DNA from 3 places in the Enterobacter sp. C4G1 genome. Region 2 is predicted to be linked to each of the others. Evidence: riboswitches for the same ligand, from Rfam matches in the RefSeq annotation. Region 2 holds a riboswitch; each other region holds the start of a gene.

Region 1 (4,978 bases), on a different contig from region 2:
TATCGGTCGTCCAGTCCAGCCCAAGCGCGTCACAGCCTGTTGCTGCCATCGCTTCGAGCCACTGACCGCCACCTTTGGTGAACAGCGTTACCGGCACGCGGCGGCCTTCATTTTCGCGCAGCAGACCATCAACAATTTTGTGCATGTAATAGAGCGAGAATTGCTGATAATCGCGCCCGGTCAGCACACCACCCCAGGTATCGAAAATCATCACTGACTGCGCACCCGCTTTAATTTGAGCATTCAGATACAGCGTGACGCTCTTCGCCAGCTTGTCGAGCAGCGCGTGCAGCGCCAGTGGCTCGGCATACATCATCTTTTTGATCACGGTAAAGGCTTTGCTGCTGCCGCCTTCAACCATGTAAGTCGCCAGCGTCCACGGGCTGCCGGAGAAGCCAATCAGCGGCACTTCGCCTTTCAGCTCGCGGCGGATAGTGCGTACCGCATTCATCACGTAGCCCAGTTCACCTTCAGGATCGGGAACAGGCAGCTTATCGACATCCGCTTTGCTCTTAATCGGGGAAGTGAAACGCGGGCCTTCGCCGGTTTCGAAATACAAGCCAAGACCCATGGCATCAGGGATAGTCAGAATGTCCGAAAAGAGGATCGCCGCGTCCAGTGGATAACGTCGCAGCGGCTGGAGCGTCACTTCGCAAGCCAGTTCCGCGTTTTTGCACAGCGACATAAAATCCCCCGCCTGGGCACGGGTGGCTTTGTACTCCGGGAGATAGCGGCCAGCCTGGCGCATCATCCACACCGGAGTGACATCAACGGGCTGGCGCAGCAGCGCACGCAGATAACGATCGTTCTTCAGTTCGGTCATTTTTGCAGTTCCTTAAGCGTCATGGCCTCAGTGTAACATGTCACTCAGCATCAGCCCGACACATTGCTACGGTATCTTCAATAAGCCGGCGCGCCACGGTGCCCGGTGGCGGTAACAGCGGTAAATCGTCGTAACGATACCAGTTCGCCTCCAGCAGCTCTTTCTGGTCGATAACGATCTCGCCGCTGTCGTATTCGGCCATAAACGCGGTCATCAGTGATTGCGGGAACGGCCACGGCTGTGAGGTGACATAGCGCAGGTTTTTCACCGTAATCCCGCTCTCTTCCATGACTTCGCGTGCTACTGCCTGCTCCAGCGTCTCACCCACTTCAACGAATCCGGCTAACACGGTATGTACGCCGTTGCGATGGCGGGTGTGTTGCGCCAGCAGGATCGAATCTTCCCGGCGGATAGCGACAATGATGCACGGCGCAATTTGCGGGTAGTAACGTTCCCGGCAATGGCTGCACAGCATCGCCCATTCGGTTTTGCTCGGATGCATGGTATGGCCGCAATAGCCGCAGTATTTATGCGAACGGTAAAACTCCGCCAGCTGCACACCGCGGCCAGCCAGCTGGAACAGCCCGACATCAAGATCGAGTACCTGACGAACCGATCCCATATCCTGACGGCGGGCCTGCTGGATCATCCACACAGGATCGCCCTGCCACTCGCCGATCCTCAGCGCAGGTTGGCCCACAAGATCGAATTTTTCTGCCGCGCCATAGGGTATTTCCCCTGCGGGCAACCATAATTTTTGTTCGTGACTGACTAACCACCAACCGAGATCTGATTTTTCAATAATACGATCCATATCTATTGCACTACCTTCGCTTCACTGACATGTTGTTAGCATCGTGGTTAAATTTTGGGTAAGCAGATTCAATTCTAAACCTTGCGGAGTCGAACATGTTAAACCAGCTGGAAAGCCTGACAGAGCGCGTTGGAGGAAGTAACAAACTGGTGGATCGCTGGCTACATGTACGCAAGCATCTGCTCGTGGCTTATTACAATCTGGTCGGTATTAAGCCTGGCAAAGAATCCTACATGCGCCTGAACGAAAAAGCGCTGGATGATTTTTGTCAGAGCCTGGTCGACTACTTGTCCGACGGCCATTTCAATATTTATGAACGTATTATCCGCGAAATGGAAGGGACAACGCCGTATTTAGCGGCCAGCAAACTCTATCCGCTGCTGGAAGCCAACACTCAGCAGATTATGGACTACTACGACTCCACGCTTGAGAACGCTATTGATCACGATAACTATCTTGAGTTCCAGCAGGCGCTGTCCGATCTTGGCGAAGCCCTGGAAGAGCGATTTACGCTGGAAGATAAACTGATCGCCCTCGCGCTGGACAACGATTTGAACATCAGTAACGAAGAGAACATCGCGCGGCCTGCTTGAGTTCTTAATCGTTAACGAGTAATTTACAAACATTCGCCCCTCTCACGAGGGGGATTTTTCTTGTCGGAGTGCCCAGCGTTTGCAAAAACGCGGGCTGAGACCGTTAATTCGGGATCCGCGGAACCTGATCAGGCTAATACCTGCGAAGGGAACAAGAGTCACACTGCTGTTGTATCGCCCCTGGGCGATCTCCTCTTGCTTCATCCGTCGTCTGACAAGCCATGTCCTTCACTTTTGGAATGAGCTATGTCTACCACTAAACTGACCCGTCGCGAACAACGCGCACAAGCACAACACTTCATCGACACCCTGGAAGGCACCGCTTTCCCGAACTCAAACCGCATTTATATTACCGGCTCTCAGGCGGATATCCGCGTCCCGATGCGTGAAATCCAGCTTAGCCCAACGCTCATTGGCGGCAGCAAAGAGGATCCGCAGTTTGAAGATAACGAAGCGATCCCGGTGTATGACACCTCTGGCCCGTATGGCGATCCTGAGATTGCGATCAACGTTCAGCAGGGTCTGGCAAAGCTGCGCCAGCCGTGGATTGACGCCCGTAATGACAGCGAAGAACTCAACGAGCAAAGCTCCGCATATACCAAAGAGCGCCTGGCCGACGACGGTCTGGACGAGCTGCGCTTCACCGGCCTGCTGACCCCGAAACGCGCCTCAGCAGGCAAATGCGTAACCCAGCTACACTATGCGCGCCAGGGTATCGTCACGCCGGAAATGGAGTTCATCGCCATCCGCGAAAATATGGGACGTGAACGTATTCGCGGTGAAGTGCTGCGCCACCAGCATCCAGGAGAAGGTTTCGGCGCGCGTCTGCCGGGAAATATCACCCCGGAATTTGTGCGTGACGAAGTGGCCGCCGGGCGCGCCATTATCCCAGCGAACATCAACCACCCAGAATCAGAGCCGATGATCATCGGGCGTAACTTCCTGGTGAAGGTCAACGCCAACATTGGTAACTCGGCGGTGACCTCCTCCATTGAAGAAGAGGTGGAAAAACTGGTCTGGTCTACCCGCTGGGGTGCAGACACGGTGATGGACCTCTCTACCGGGCGTTACATCCACGAAACCCGCGAGTGGATCCTGCGTAACAGCCCGGTACCGATTGGTACTGTGCCCATTTATCAGGCGCTGGAAAAAGTGAACGGCATCGCCGAAAACCTCACCTGGGAAGCCTTCCGCGATACGCTGCTGGAGCAGGCTGAACAGGGTGTGGACTATTTCACCATCCACGCCGGTGTGCTGCTGCGTTATGTGCCGATGACCGCTAAACGCCTGACCGGGATTGTCTCGCGCGGCGGCTCAATCATGGCCAAATGGTGCCTGTCGCACCATCAGGAAAACTTCCTGTACCAGCACTTCCGCGAGATTTGCGAAATCTGCGCGGCCTACGACGTTTCGCTCTCACTGGGCGATGGCCTGCGTCCAGGCTCGATTCAGGATGCCAACGACGAAGCGCAGTTTGCCGAACTGCATACGCTGGGCGAACTGACCAAAATCGCCTGGGAGTATGACGTGCAGGTGATGATTGAAGGACCGGGACATGTCCCTATGCAGATGATCCGCCGCAACATGACCGAAGAGCTGGAGCACTGCCACGAAGCGCCGTTCTATACTCTGGGGCCATTGACCACAGATATCGCGCCAGGCTACGACCACTTCACCTCCGGGATTGGCGCGGCGATGATCGGCTGGTTCGGCTGCGCCATGCTCTGCTACGTAACGCCGAAAGAGCACCTCGGTCTGCCGAACAAAGAAGATGTCAAACAGGGTCTGATCACCTACAAAATTGCCGCCCACGCAGCGGATCTGGCGAAAGGCCATCCGGGCGCGCAAATCCGTGATAACGCGATGTCGAAAGCACGCTTCGAATTCCGCTGGGAAGATCAGTTCAACCTGGCGCTCGACCCGTTCACCGCCCGCGCCTACCACGACGAAACCCTGCCACAGGAATCCGGTAAAGTGGCGCACTTCTGCTCCATGTGCGGGCCAAAGTTCTGCTCCATGAAAATCACCCAGGAAGTGCGTGATTACGCAGCGGCACAGGCTATTGAAGTGGGCATGGCGGACATGTCAGATAACTTCCGCGCAAAAGGCGGCGAAATCTACCTCAAAAAAGAGGAGGCGTAATGTATCAGCCTGATTTCCCACCGGTTCCCTTTCGGCTAGGGCTTTACCCGGTAGTGGATAGCGTTGAGTGGATTGCGCGCCTGCTGGAGGCAGGCGTTCGCACCATCCAGCTGCGTATCAAAGATAAACGTGATGAAGAGGTGGAGGCCGATGTGGTCGCCGCCATTGAACTGGGGCGTCGTTATGACGCCCGCCTGTTTATCAACGACTACTGGCGACTGGCCATTAAGCACCAGGCTTACGGCGTGCACCTGGGTCAGGAAGACCTGGAGAAAACCGATCTCCGGGCCATTCGTGAAGCGGGACTGCGTCTTGGCGTCTCGACCCATGACGACATGGAGATCGATATTGCACTGGCCGCTCGCCCTTCGTATATCGCACTTGGCCACGTCTTCCCGACACAGACCAAACAGATGCCTTCAGCACCCCAGGGTCTTGGGCAGTTGGCCGTCCATATTCAGCGACTGACCGATTATCCCACCGTCGCTATCGGCGGCATTAGCCTTGAACGGGCTCCGGCTGTGCTGGAGACGGGCGTTGGCAGTATTGCCGTCGTCAGCGCCATCACCCAGGCCGCAGACTGGCAGTCCGCCACCGAACAACTGT
Region 2 (4,978 bases):
GCAGCTCAGCCAGCTGTGCTTTCAGCCATTCGCCTTGTGCAGCCACTTTGCCTGCGATGTTCTGGTCTTTGAGGATTTTCAGCGTCGTCAGACCGGTTGCCATCGCCAGCTGGTTGCCGCGGAAAGTACCGGTGTGGTGACCTGGTGCCCATGCATCGAACTGCTTTTTGATACCGAGCACGGCCAGTGGCAGACCGCCACCAACAGCTTTGGACATCACGATGATATCTGGCTCGATACCTGCGTGTTCGAAGGCGAAGAATTTACCTGTACGGGCAAAGCCTGCCTGAACTTCGTCGAGGATCAGCAGAATGCCGTGTTCCTGAGTCACTTTACGGATGCGCTGCAACCACTCAGCCGGAGCCGGGTTCACGCCGCCTTCGCCCTGAACCGCTTCCAGAATAACGGCAGCAGGTTTGCGCACGCCGCTTTCTACGTCGTTGATCAGGTTATCGAAGTAGTAGGTCAGCGCTTTCACGCCCGCTTCACCGCCGATACCCAGTGGGCAACGGTACTGATGTGGGTAAGGCATGAACTGAACTTCTGGCATCATGCCGTCAACCGCTTCTTTCGGAGACAGGTTGCCGGTCACGGACAGTGCGCCGTGAGTCATACCGTGGTAGCCACCAGAGAAGCTGATGATACCGCTACGGCCGGTAACTTTTTTCGCCAGTTTCAGCGCTGCTTCAACAGCATCAGCACCAGATGGGCCGGTGAATTGCAGGCAATACTCTTTGCCCTGACCAGGCAGCAGAGACAGCAGATATTCGGAGAACGCGTCTTTCAACGGCGTAGTCAGATCCAATGTATGTAACGGCAAGCCGCTGGTAATGACATTTTGGATGCTTTTCAGCACATCAGGGTGGTTATGGCCAAGCGCAAGGGTGCCTGCGCCTGCTAAACAGTCAAGGTATTCTTTATTATCTGCATCGGTGATCCACACGCCGTCTGCTTTAGTGATAGCTAAAGGCAGCTTGCGCGGATAACTCCTGACGTTAGATTCAAACTCGGCCTGACGGGCCAGATAGGTTTCGTTGCTTTTATGGGCATCTACGGTGTCAATACGGACTTTATCCGTCATCATATCACTCCTACAACCGCCGCTTCGTTATGAGCCACGATTGAATAAAAAGTTAAAAAACAGATGGGGCCTGAAAAAAACGCCGCCAATATAGAGCCTTTTGCCACGGGGCTCAATGGTTAATTTGTTTACTGTTTTGTTACATGGCGCTCAGGGGGAGGAATATCCTCGTTTTGAGAATGAAAGTAGTGGGTTCCGGGTAATAAAAACAGCACGTTACGCTGACTTCGCTGTGACCGTAAAAGTCGGGGGGAGAGTGTTACAAATCGTGCCTTTTTTTGCTGGAAAAGGAGGCTTATTGCCTCCTCCGCTTCGTTATTTCTGTGTCACCTGTAAAAGTCCGTGCTCGCGTCCTTTGGTTTTATTCCACGAAGCATCCGTAATACCGTTCTCATCAAGGCTAATGGATATAACAAATCCGTTACCATGTATTTCATAAAAATTTGCATTTAAGCGTTTAACGGTCGCTTTTTTGCTATTAACCGTTGCGCTAAAAAAGCCGTTCGAAATGGTGGCATTAAGTCCGTTCGATGAGAACGAGGCTTCACGCATGGGATCGTGGATCTTGGCTTCTTGCGCATGTTGTACCGCTGCTGCGGCATTCTCCATCGCTTGCTTTTCAGCCGCTGCGTTTACCGCTGCCGTCCGGTTTTGCTCGGCAAGGTAGCAGGTATCGCGGCTGATGCCCTGCGCTTCGCATTTCGCCATCCGATCCGCCTGGGTTGTACAACCTGCCAGCGTTGAAAGGGCCACGGCTATCATCACTAATTTTTTCATTATATGACCTTGATTATTGAAAACGACACAGAGTCAATTCGTTTATTTACCTGACAACTATAAGCACTGGTTTATTTGCGTAAAATAAATCATGCCAATAAAAATGCCCGTCGCGACCAGGCACAAAGAAACTATTGCGCTATATATAATTAATTTCATCGAACAGTATCAATATGGCGATTAAGGAATATCGTAAATATTATGAATTTTCGAAGAGCTTATTTTAGTATGCGTTTCTTTAGTAGCGACACTGGTTACGGAGGACAACTATCCAATATCAGGACTGACTCCATTTTGATGTAGATCACATTTGATACTGTTAGATAAGCCTATGACTACATGAATATTACTGTCGTAACACATTGTTTTTAATTGGTATTTGTGAGTGGCGCACAAGCGGAATAAATCAGGCTGAGCGTTTAATTACTCATAAATCAATAACATTAAATGTATGCATTTAAAAATAGTTGCGGCAAAAAATAATGGATAAAAATTTGATTGTTTAGCGTGGGTATCGCTGGGGATGTTGAAAGGGGCAGGGCTTGCTATTGCGTGCAGCTTACCTTAGTCTGCCTCTGTTACATTATTTTGTGTAATTTGACTCGGGGTGCCCTTCTTCGATGAAGGCTGAGAAATACCCGTATTACCTGATCTGGATAATGCCAGCGTAGGGAAGTCAGATGCCTTCCCGGTCATCGCTTCTTCACGCAAGGCAGGAGCGACACCATGCAGCCTGACCTGCTCGACTTACACGTTTTACATCAGTTCCGAACCCGTTCCCCGCTCACGCACTGCATGACTAACGATGTCGTGCAAACTTTTACCGCTAACGTGCTGCTGGCGCTTGGTGCTTCTCCGGCGATGGTCATTGAAGCGGAAGAAGCTGAACAGTTCGCTACTTTTGCAGATGCATTGCTGATTAATGTCGGCACGCTTACCGCCCCCCGCGCGCAGTCGATGCGCCGGGCGATAGAGAGCGCCGTTGCCGCAGGTAAACCCTGGACGCTCGACCCGGTTGCGGTCGGCGCGCTGACGTTCCGTACCCGATTTTGCCATCAAATCCTCGCGCTCAAACCTGCCGCTATTCGCGGTAATGCCTCGGAAATTCTGGCGCTTGCCGGAATGAGTGCCGGTGGCCGTGGCGTTGATACCACCGATACGGCCGCAAGCGCGTTGCCCGCGGCGCAAGCGCTGGCGCGACAGACCAACGCCATCGTGGTGGTTACCGGGGAAGTCGATTATGTGACTGACGGGCTGCGAACCCATACGGTGAAAGGGGGTGATCCGCTGATGACGCGCGTTGTGGGAACCGGATGCGCGCTTTCGGCGGTGGTGGCCGCCAGCTGCTCATTGCCAGGTGATAGGCTGGATAACGTGGCGGCAGCCTGTGGGTTTATGAAGCGTGCAGGAATGGTCGCCATTAAACATTCTCGCGGCCCGGGCAGCTTTGCCAGCGCGTTTCTCGATGCGCTTTACACCCTGGAGGAACAGGCATGAAGCGGATTAATGCACTGACCATTGCCGGCACTGACCCAAGCGGAGGCGCGGGTATTCAGGCCGATCTGAAAACCTTCTCGGCGCTGGGGGCCTATGGTTGTTCTGTTATCACTGCTCTGGTGGCGCAAAACACGCGCGGCGTGCAGTCGGTTTATCGCATTGAGCCTGATTTTGTCGCAGCGCAGCTGGACTCAGTGTTCAGCGATGTGCGCATCGACACCACAAAAATCGGGATGCTGGCGGAGACAGATATTGTCGAAGCGGTGGCCGAGCGGCTTAAACGCTACCAGATACAAAACGTGGTGCTTGATACTGTGATGCTGGCCAAAAGCGGCGATCCGCTGCTGTCTGTTTCTGCTGTCGAGACGCTGCGACAAAAACTGTTGCCGCAGGTGGCGTTGATCACGCCAAACTTGCCAGAAGCCGCAGCGCTGCTGAATGCGCCGCACGCGCGCAATGAACGCGAGATGAAAGAGCAGGGCAGTGCGCTGCTGGCAATGGGCTGTGGCGCGGTGCTGATGAAAGGCGGCCATCTTGATGATGCCGAAAGCCCGGACTGGCTCTTTACCTGTGACGGAGAAATGCGTTTTACCGCGCCGCGGGTGCAGACCAAAAATACGCACGGTACGGGCTGTACGCTTTCGGCGGCGCTGGCGGCACTGCGCCCGCGACATAACTCCTGGGCCGATACGGTGCAGGAGGCCAAAACCTGGCTCTCTGCGGCACTGGCAAAAGCCGATACTCTGGAAGTGGGTCACGGTATTGGGCCGGTTCATCATTTTCATGCATGGTGGTAAGCCGTATACTTACAGGAAACACCACGCCTGAGAAAACACAGATGGAACAAGCGCATACCCGGTTAATCGAGCAGCTTAACGAACGGATCGCCGCGCCGGACAATACGCCGCTGTATCTTAAGTTTGCCGAAACGGTCAAAAACGCCGTGCGTAGTGGCGTGCTGGAACACGGGAATATTTTGCCGGGTGAGCGCGACTTGAGCCAGCTGACCGGGGTATCGCGCATCACTGTGCGTAAAGCGATGCAGGCGCTGGAAGAAGAGGGCGTGGTCACCCGCGCCCGGGGTTATGGCACGCAAATTAATAATATCTTTGAATATTCCCTCAAAGAGGCGCGCGGGTTTTCTCAGCAGGTGGTGTTACGCGGGAAAAAGCCCAATACGCTGTGGGTCAATAAGCGAGTGGTGAAATGCCCGGAAGAGGTCGCCAGCCAATTATCACTTGCGCCGCAAAGCGATGTCTTCTTACTTAAACGTATTCGTTACGTGGATGATGACGCCGTGTCGATTGAGGAATCCTGGGTTCCGGTGGGATTAATTCACGACCCGGATGCGATTGGCATCTCGCTGTATGATTATTTCCGCAGTCAGAATATCTTCCCGCAGCGCACCCGTTCCCGCGTCAGCGCCCGGATGCCAGACAGCGAATTTCAGACGCATATAAAAATGGACGATAAAATACCGGTGCTGGTGATAAAGCAGGTTGCGCTTGACCAACAACACCGGCCCATTGAGTACAGCATCAGCTATTGCCGAAGCGATCTATACGTCTTTGTGTGCGAGGAGTAACGCGTCCCGCGTAGGGGCGCAATCGCCGCCCCGATGGC
Region 3 (4,978 bases), on a different contig from region 2:
GCAGCAGAGCATCTGTACGATCGCCAGTAGCGCCGCGCGCCCCGGATCGTAGTCGTAGCTCAGGGCCTGATAGATAGCCAGCTCAATCGTTGTGGCCTGCGGGCCACCGCCAAGCGAGAGCACGGTTGCGAAGCTGGCAAAGCAGAGCATAAAGATCAGGGCGGCGACCGGTGGAATTTGCCGACGCAGCCAGGGCCATTCGACGAAACGGAAGAACGACCATCCGCGCATATCCAGCTGGGCAGCAAGTTGACGCTGTTCGCCGGGGATGTTCTCCAGCGCCTGTAAAAAGAGCCGCGTGGCCATCGGCATGTTGAAAAAAATGTGCGCCAGCAGAATGCCTTTCAATCCATAAGGGGAGAAGGTCCACTCCAGGCCAAGCAGGGTAAAGAGCGAGGCCAGCCAGCCCTGACGGCCATAGACGCTGAGAATACCGAAAACGGCAACCAGCACGGGCAGGATCAGCGTCATGGCGCACAGGCGCAACAATGCCTGTCTGCCAGGAAATCGTCTTCGGTAAAGTGCTCGCGCCAGAAAAATGGCAGGAATAACCGACAGCAGCGCCGAGAGAAACGCCTGCCAGAAAGAGAAACGAATGACGTGCCAGAGATAGCTATCGTGCCAGAGAGAGAGCAGATCGCTCTCTGGCGCGTTTAACCATAACGCAAGAAATGCCCCCAGACTTACCGCAACCATCAGGATGGCGGCGAGCAGTCCGGGGAGTAACCAGCCTGCAATTAACGGCTGACGGCGCTTTGCCATTCGCTTACCCATGCTGTGCGCTGTGCAGCAACCTGCTGCGGCGTAAACTCCAGTGAGGTTTGCGGTTTAGAAAGCTGATCAAAGCCTGCCGGCAGCGCAACGCTGGTGACCGGATACATCCAGTTGCCCGTCGGGATAGCATTCTGGAACGCAGGAGAAACCATAAATTTCAGGAACTTCTCTGCCAGCTCCGGCTGCTTGCTGGCGGCGGTACGTGCAGCCACTTCAACCTGCAAGTAGTGGCCTTCTGCAAAGTTTGCAGCCGCGTAGTTGTCTTTCTTCTCGGCAATAATGTGGTAAGCCGGAGAAGTGGTGTAGCTCAGCACCAGGTCGCTTTCCCCTTTCAGGAACAGACCATAGGCTTCACTCCAGCCCTTCGTGACAGTGACGGTTTTCGCAGCCAGCTTCTGCCAGGCTTCCGGCGCTTTATCGCCATAGACTTTTTGCATCCACAGCAGCAGGCCAAGACCCGGGGTACTGGTACGCGGGTCTTCGTAAATCACGCGCCATTTCTGATCGCTTTCAACCAGCTCTTTCAGGCTTTTGGGCGGGTTCTTCAGCTTGTTTTTGTCATAAACAAAGGCAAAGTAGCCGTAATCAAAGGGAACGAAGATGTCGTTTTTCCAGCCGCCAGGCACGCTGACGGCATCGGTTGACACGCCGCTTTTGGCAAACAGCTTAGTTTGTGTGGCAGCGTCCAGCAGGTTGTTATCAAGGCCAAGCACCACGTCGGCTTTGCTGTTTTTCCCTTCCATGCGCAGACGGTTAAGCAGCGAAACGCCATCTTCCAGCGCGACAAATTTCAGCTCGCAGTTACAGTCGGCTTCAAAGGCTTTTTTTACCACCGGGCCCGGGCCCCAGTCGGCCGAGAAAGAGTCGTAGGTGTAGACCGTCAGAACAGGCTTAGCAGCAGCAGGCAGTGCAATCAGCACCAGCAGAGGAAGAACTTTTTTTAACACTTTGCACCTCATAGTTGAGTGGCAAAGGATTTTGAGCGACAGCCTCAAATCCCTTCGCCGGCGTTATCCGGATCAGGTTCGACGGGTATTATCTCAGCGCACATCAGTGATGCAGCACCCCGTTGAGAACGGCGGTATTGTAATGATTTGGTGAATATTGCGAAAGTGTTATGGCTCAGGCGGCGCAAACCAGGCCGATTTAAAGTCAAACCAGCCCAGTGTGTTCATGCGTAAGCCGCGCATACTGCGTTGCCCCTGAATCATCAGCCAGTGGTGGATCAACGGCACAATGGCCTGCTGAGCCAGTAATTGCTGGCACCACGAAGCCAGATTCATCTCGCCTGCGCGCCACTGGGCGGCGTCTTGCTGCCAGTCCCGGTCGATACAGTGCTGGATCAATGGCACCTCGTACAGGTGTGAAAAGAGCGAGAAATCGAGCGGCAGGGTGAAGTTAGCACTGTTCAGCCAGATGTCACTCACCACATCGCCGCGGTGCCACTCGTCATAATCAACTTCCTGGATCTCCAGCGTCACCCCAACGGCTGCCAGCAGTTTCGCCATGATTCTGGCAATAAAGCGGTGCTCTACGTGTTCGCGGTAGAAGGTCAGGGTGATGGACTCTAGCCCAGCGGGTTTTTCGCATGGCACCGGACGCGCGTGATGCCAGCGTGGCAGCAGCCCATACGCCGGGAACCAGTAGGTCTGATACTGTTCTTCCGCGTGGTAAATCAGGTTAGATGGGGCGAGTACATGACTTATCCACTTACGGACCTCCTGATTTGCGCCGCGATGGGTGCGGCTGTCAAACAGCAGATAGTAGCAGCCCTCTTCAAGACGGCTTTCGACCGCTTTCTCACCTGTGGTGGGGCCTTCGAGCGTCAGGCCAACGCTCAGCTCTTCGCTGATATCCGGCAATACCCAGACGTTCACTTCGTCGATCAGCGCCCGGTAGCCAAAATAGTCATCAAAAGCGCGGATCTTAAGCTGATTATTATTATTGCGTGAAACGGCGTAAGGCCCGGTGCCAACCGGCTGGCTGGCAAAATTATTCAGGGAACTCCATTCGCCGGGCAAGATCATCGACGGCACATAGCCCAGAAGCCAGGGGAGCCATTTGTCTGGCTGCGACAGCTCAATATCCAGCGTCCAGGCGGTCGGCGAATGGATGTGGATGATGTGTGAGTAGAGCGGAAGCTTACGGGCGCGTTCCAGCGACGCGATGACATCGGCCATTTCCAGCTCACGTCCGTGGTGGAAATGAATACCGGGGCGTAAAAAAAATCGCCAGTGGAGAGTGGAAAGTTGCTGCCAGTGGTGAGCGATATCAGCTTCCAGTTCCCCGTTTTCCTCATTTATGCGCGTCAGGCCGCTGAAGATTTGTCGCGCCATATGGGTTTCTGAACGCCGTAACGCCGTGCCGGGTAACAGATTTTTCATTGGACGATAGTAGAGCACCCGCAGAATATGCCGCCCCTGGCGAAAGCTCCGCCCGAGATGTGACACCAGCATCTGACGTACGGCAGCCTTATCGCCCACCAGTTGCACCAGCTGATCGATCCGGTCCTGCTCCAGCAGGTCTTCTGCGCGCTGCTGTTGCAGCGCAAGGCCAGTGTAGAGGAAGCTCAGGCGTGAACGTTTGCCACGTCCGGCCTCTGCTTCCCAGTTCAGCCAGCCCTGTTGCTGCATGGTGTTGAGCAGGGTACGCATATGACGGCGAGAGCAGTTCAGTAGATCGGCCAGCTCATTTAGCGTGGTGTCCTGGGATTGCCCCTCGCAGCATTGCCAGAGGCGGATAAATTGTTGTTGCAGACGACCAGAAGGCATAAAAGGGGAACTCCTGACAAAAAATCAGCAATTTATTTATCCCTATATTAAGCCAATAATTCTTCCCGATGAAGCGAGGAGGTAAATTATGAAGAGGTCTACCGCACGTCAGTTTTATCAGCAGTACTTTTCAGCGACAAAGGGAGTGTCCTGGCTGGCCCGCCAGTGTGCAGAGCAACGGCTGAAAATTTTGGAAGAATTGATGCAGTGGGATGTTACAAAATCGACCTCTTCTCGCTAACTCGCCTCGATCATGTGTGACTGAGTATTGGTGCTAATCACCCGCCAGCAAAATGTTTTTGCTGGCTTTTTTCGTTTACTATTTCACCCAATTTCAAACTGCTTTCACAAGGATTTGCGTATGCTCTGGTTGATGACGATGGGGCGACGCCTGAATGGCGTGTATGCCGCATTTATGCTGGTGGCTTTTATGATGGGTGTGGCCGGGGCGCTCCAGGCGCCAACGCTGAGCCTGTTTCTCAGCCGCGAAGTCGGGGCGCAGCCATTCTGGGTTGGCCTGTTTTACACCGTCAACGCCATCGCCGGGATCATGGTCAGCCTGTGGCTTGCTAAGCGTTCCGACAGCCGGGGCGATCGCCGAAAATTGATTCTGTTTTGTTGCGCTATGGCCATCGGTAATGCCTTGCTGTTTGCCTTTAATCGTCACTATATGACGCTGCTCACCTGCGGCGTGCTGCTGGCGGCGCTGGCCAATACCGCCATGCCGCAGCTGTTTGCGCTGGCCCGTGAGTATGCGGACAGTTCTGCCCGCGAAGTGGTGATGTTCAGCTCGGTAATGCGTGCGCAGCTCTCTCTCGCGTGGGTTATTGGCCCGCCGCTGGCATTCATGCTGGCGCTGAGTTATGGCTTTACGGTCATGTTTTCGATTGCAGCAGGGATTTTTGCCATCAGCCTTGTACTGATTGCCTTTGCACTGCCTTCGGTTGCAAGGGTTGAGCAAACGCCAGACAAACTGGTTGCTCAGGTCAGCGGCTGGAAAGATAAAAATGTCCGGATGCTGTTTATCGCCTCCACGCTGATGTGGACCTGCAACACCATGTACATCATCGATATGCCTTTGTGGATCAGTAGTGAGCTGGGTTTACCGGACAAACTTGCGGGCATCCTGATGGGGACGGCCGCAGGGCTTGAGATCCCGGCGATGATTCTGGCGGGTTACTACGTTAAGCGCTTCGGAAAACGCCCGATGATGATTGTTGCCGTAGCGGCAGGGGTGTTGTTCTATCTGGGGCTTATCTTCTTTCATTCGCGCGAGGCGCTGCTGGCGTTGCAGTTGTTCAATGCCGTGTTCATCGGGATTGTTGCCGGGATAGGGATGCTCTGGTTCCAGGATTTAATGCCTGGGCGAGCGGGATCGGCGACCACGCTTTTCACTAACAGTATCTCGACAGGTGTCATTTTGGCAGGGGTGA

The links. A riboswitch is a leader RNA that binds a small molecule or an ion and turns the genes downstream of it on or off. The one in region 2 is predicted to bind thiamine pyrophosphate.
Region 1: it holds a riboswitch for thiamine pyrophosphate, as region 2 does, so the genes downstream of both, thiC (phosphomethylpyrimidine synthase ThiC) here and thiM (hydroxyethylthiazole kinase) in region 2, are expected to answer to the same signal.
Region 3: it holds a riboswitch for thiamine pyrophosphate, as region 2 does, so the genes downstream of both, thiB (thiamine ABC transporter substrate binding subunit) here and thiM (hydroxyethylthiazole kinase) in region 2, are expected to answer to the same signal.

Annotation. Positions count from the first base shown of each region.
Region 1 is NZ_JBQVVV010000001.1:1,344,376-1,349,353, reverse strand. It holds gene hemE (uroporphyrinogen decarboxylase) at 1-823, opposite strand, end outside; gene nudC (NAD(+) diphosphatase) at 864-1,637, opposite strand; gene rsd (sigma D regulator) at 1,733-2,230, shown strand; TPP riboswitch at 2,285-2,398, shown strand; gene thiC (phosphomethylpyrimidine synthase ThiC) at 2,477-4,372, shown strand; gene thiE (thiamine phosphate synthase) at 4,372-4,978, shown strand, end outside.
Region 2 is NZ_JBQVVV010000002.1:1,392,715-1,397,692, reverse strand. It holds gene ACT9TW_RS20605 (diaminobutyrate--2-oxoglutarate transaminase) at 1-1,084, opposite strand, end outside; gene ACT9TW_RS20600 (hypothetical protein) at 1,397-1,858, opposite strand; TPP riboswitch at 2,452-2,549, shown strand; gene thiM (hydroxyethylthiazole kinase) at 2,585-3,355, shown strand; gene thiD (bifunctional hydroxymethylpyrimidine kinase/phosphomethylpyrimidine kinase) at 3,352-4,152, shown strand; gene ACT9TW_RS20585 (GntR family transcriptional regulator) at 4,194-4,940, shown strand; gene ACT9TW_RS20580 (PfkB family carbohydrate kinase) at 4,914-4,978, opposite strand, start outside.
Region 3 is NZ_JBQVVV010000001.1:1,831,746-1,836,723, forward strand. It holds gene thiP (thiamine/thiamine pyrophosphate ABC transporter permease ThiP) at 1-762, opposite strand, end outside; gene thiB (thiamine ABC transporter substrate binding subunit) at 738-1,721, opposite strand; TPP riboswitch at 1,753-1,853, opposite strand; gene sgrR (HTH-type transcriptional regulator SgrR) at 1,890-3,545, opposite strand; gene sgrT (glucose uptake inhibitor SgrT) at 3,634-3,786, shown strand; gene ACT9TW_RS08845 (sugar efflux transporter) at 3,907-4,978, shown strand, end outside.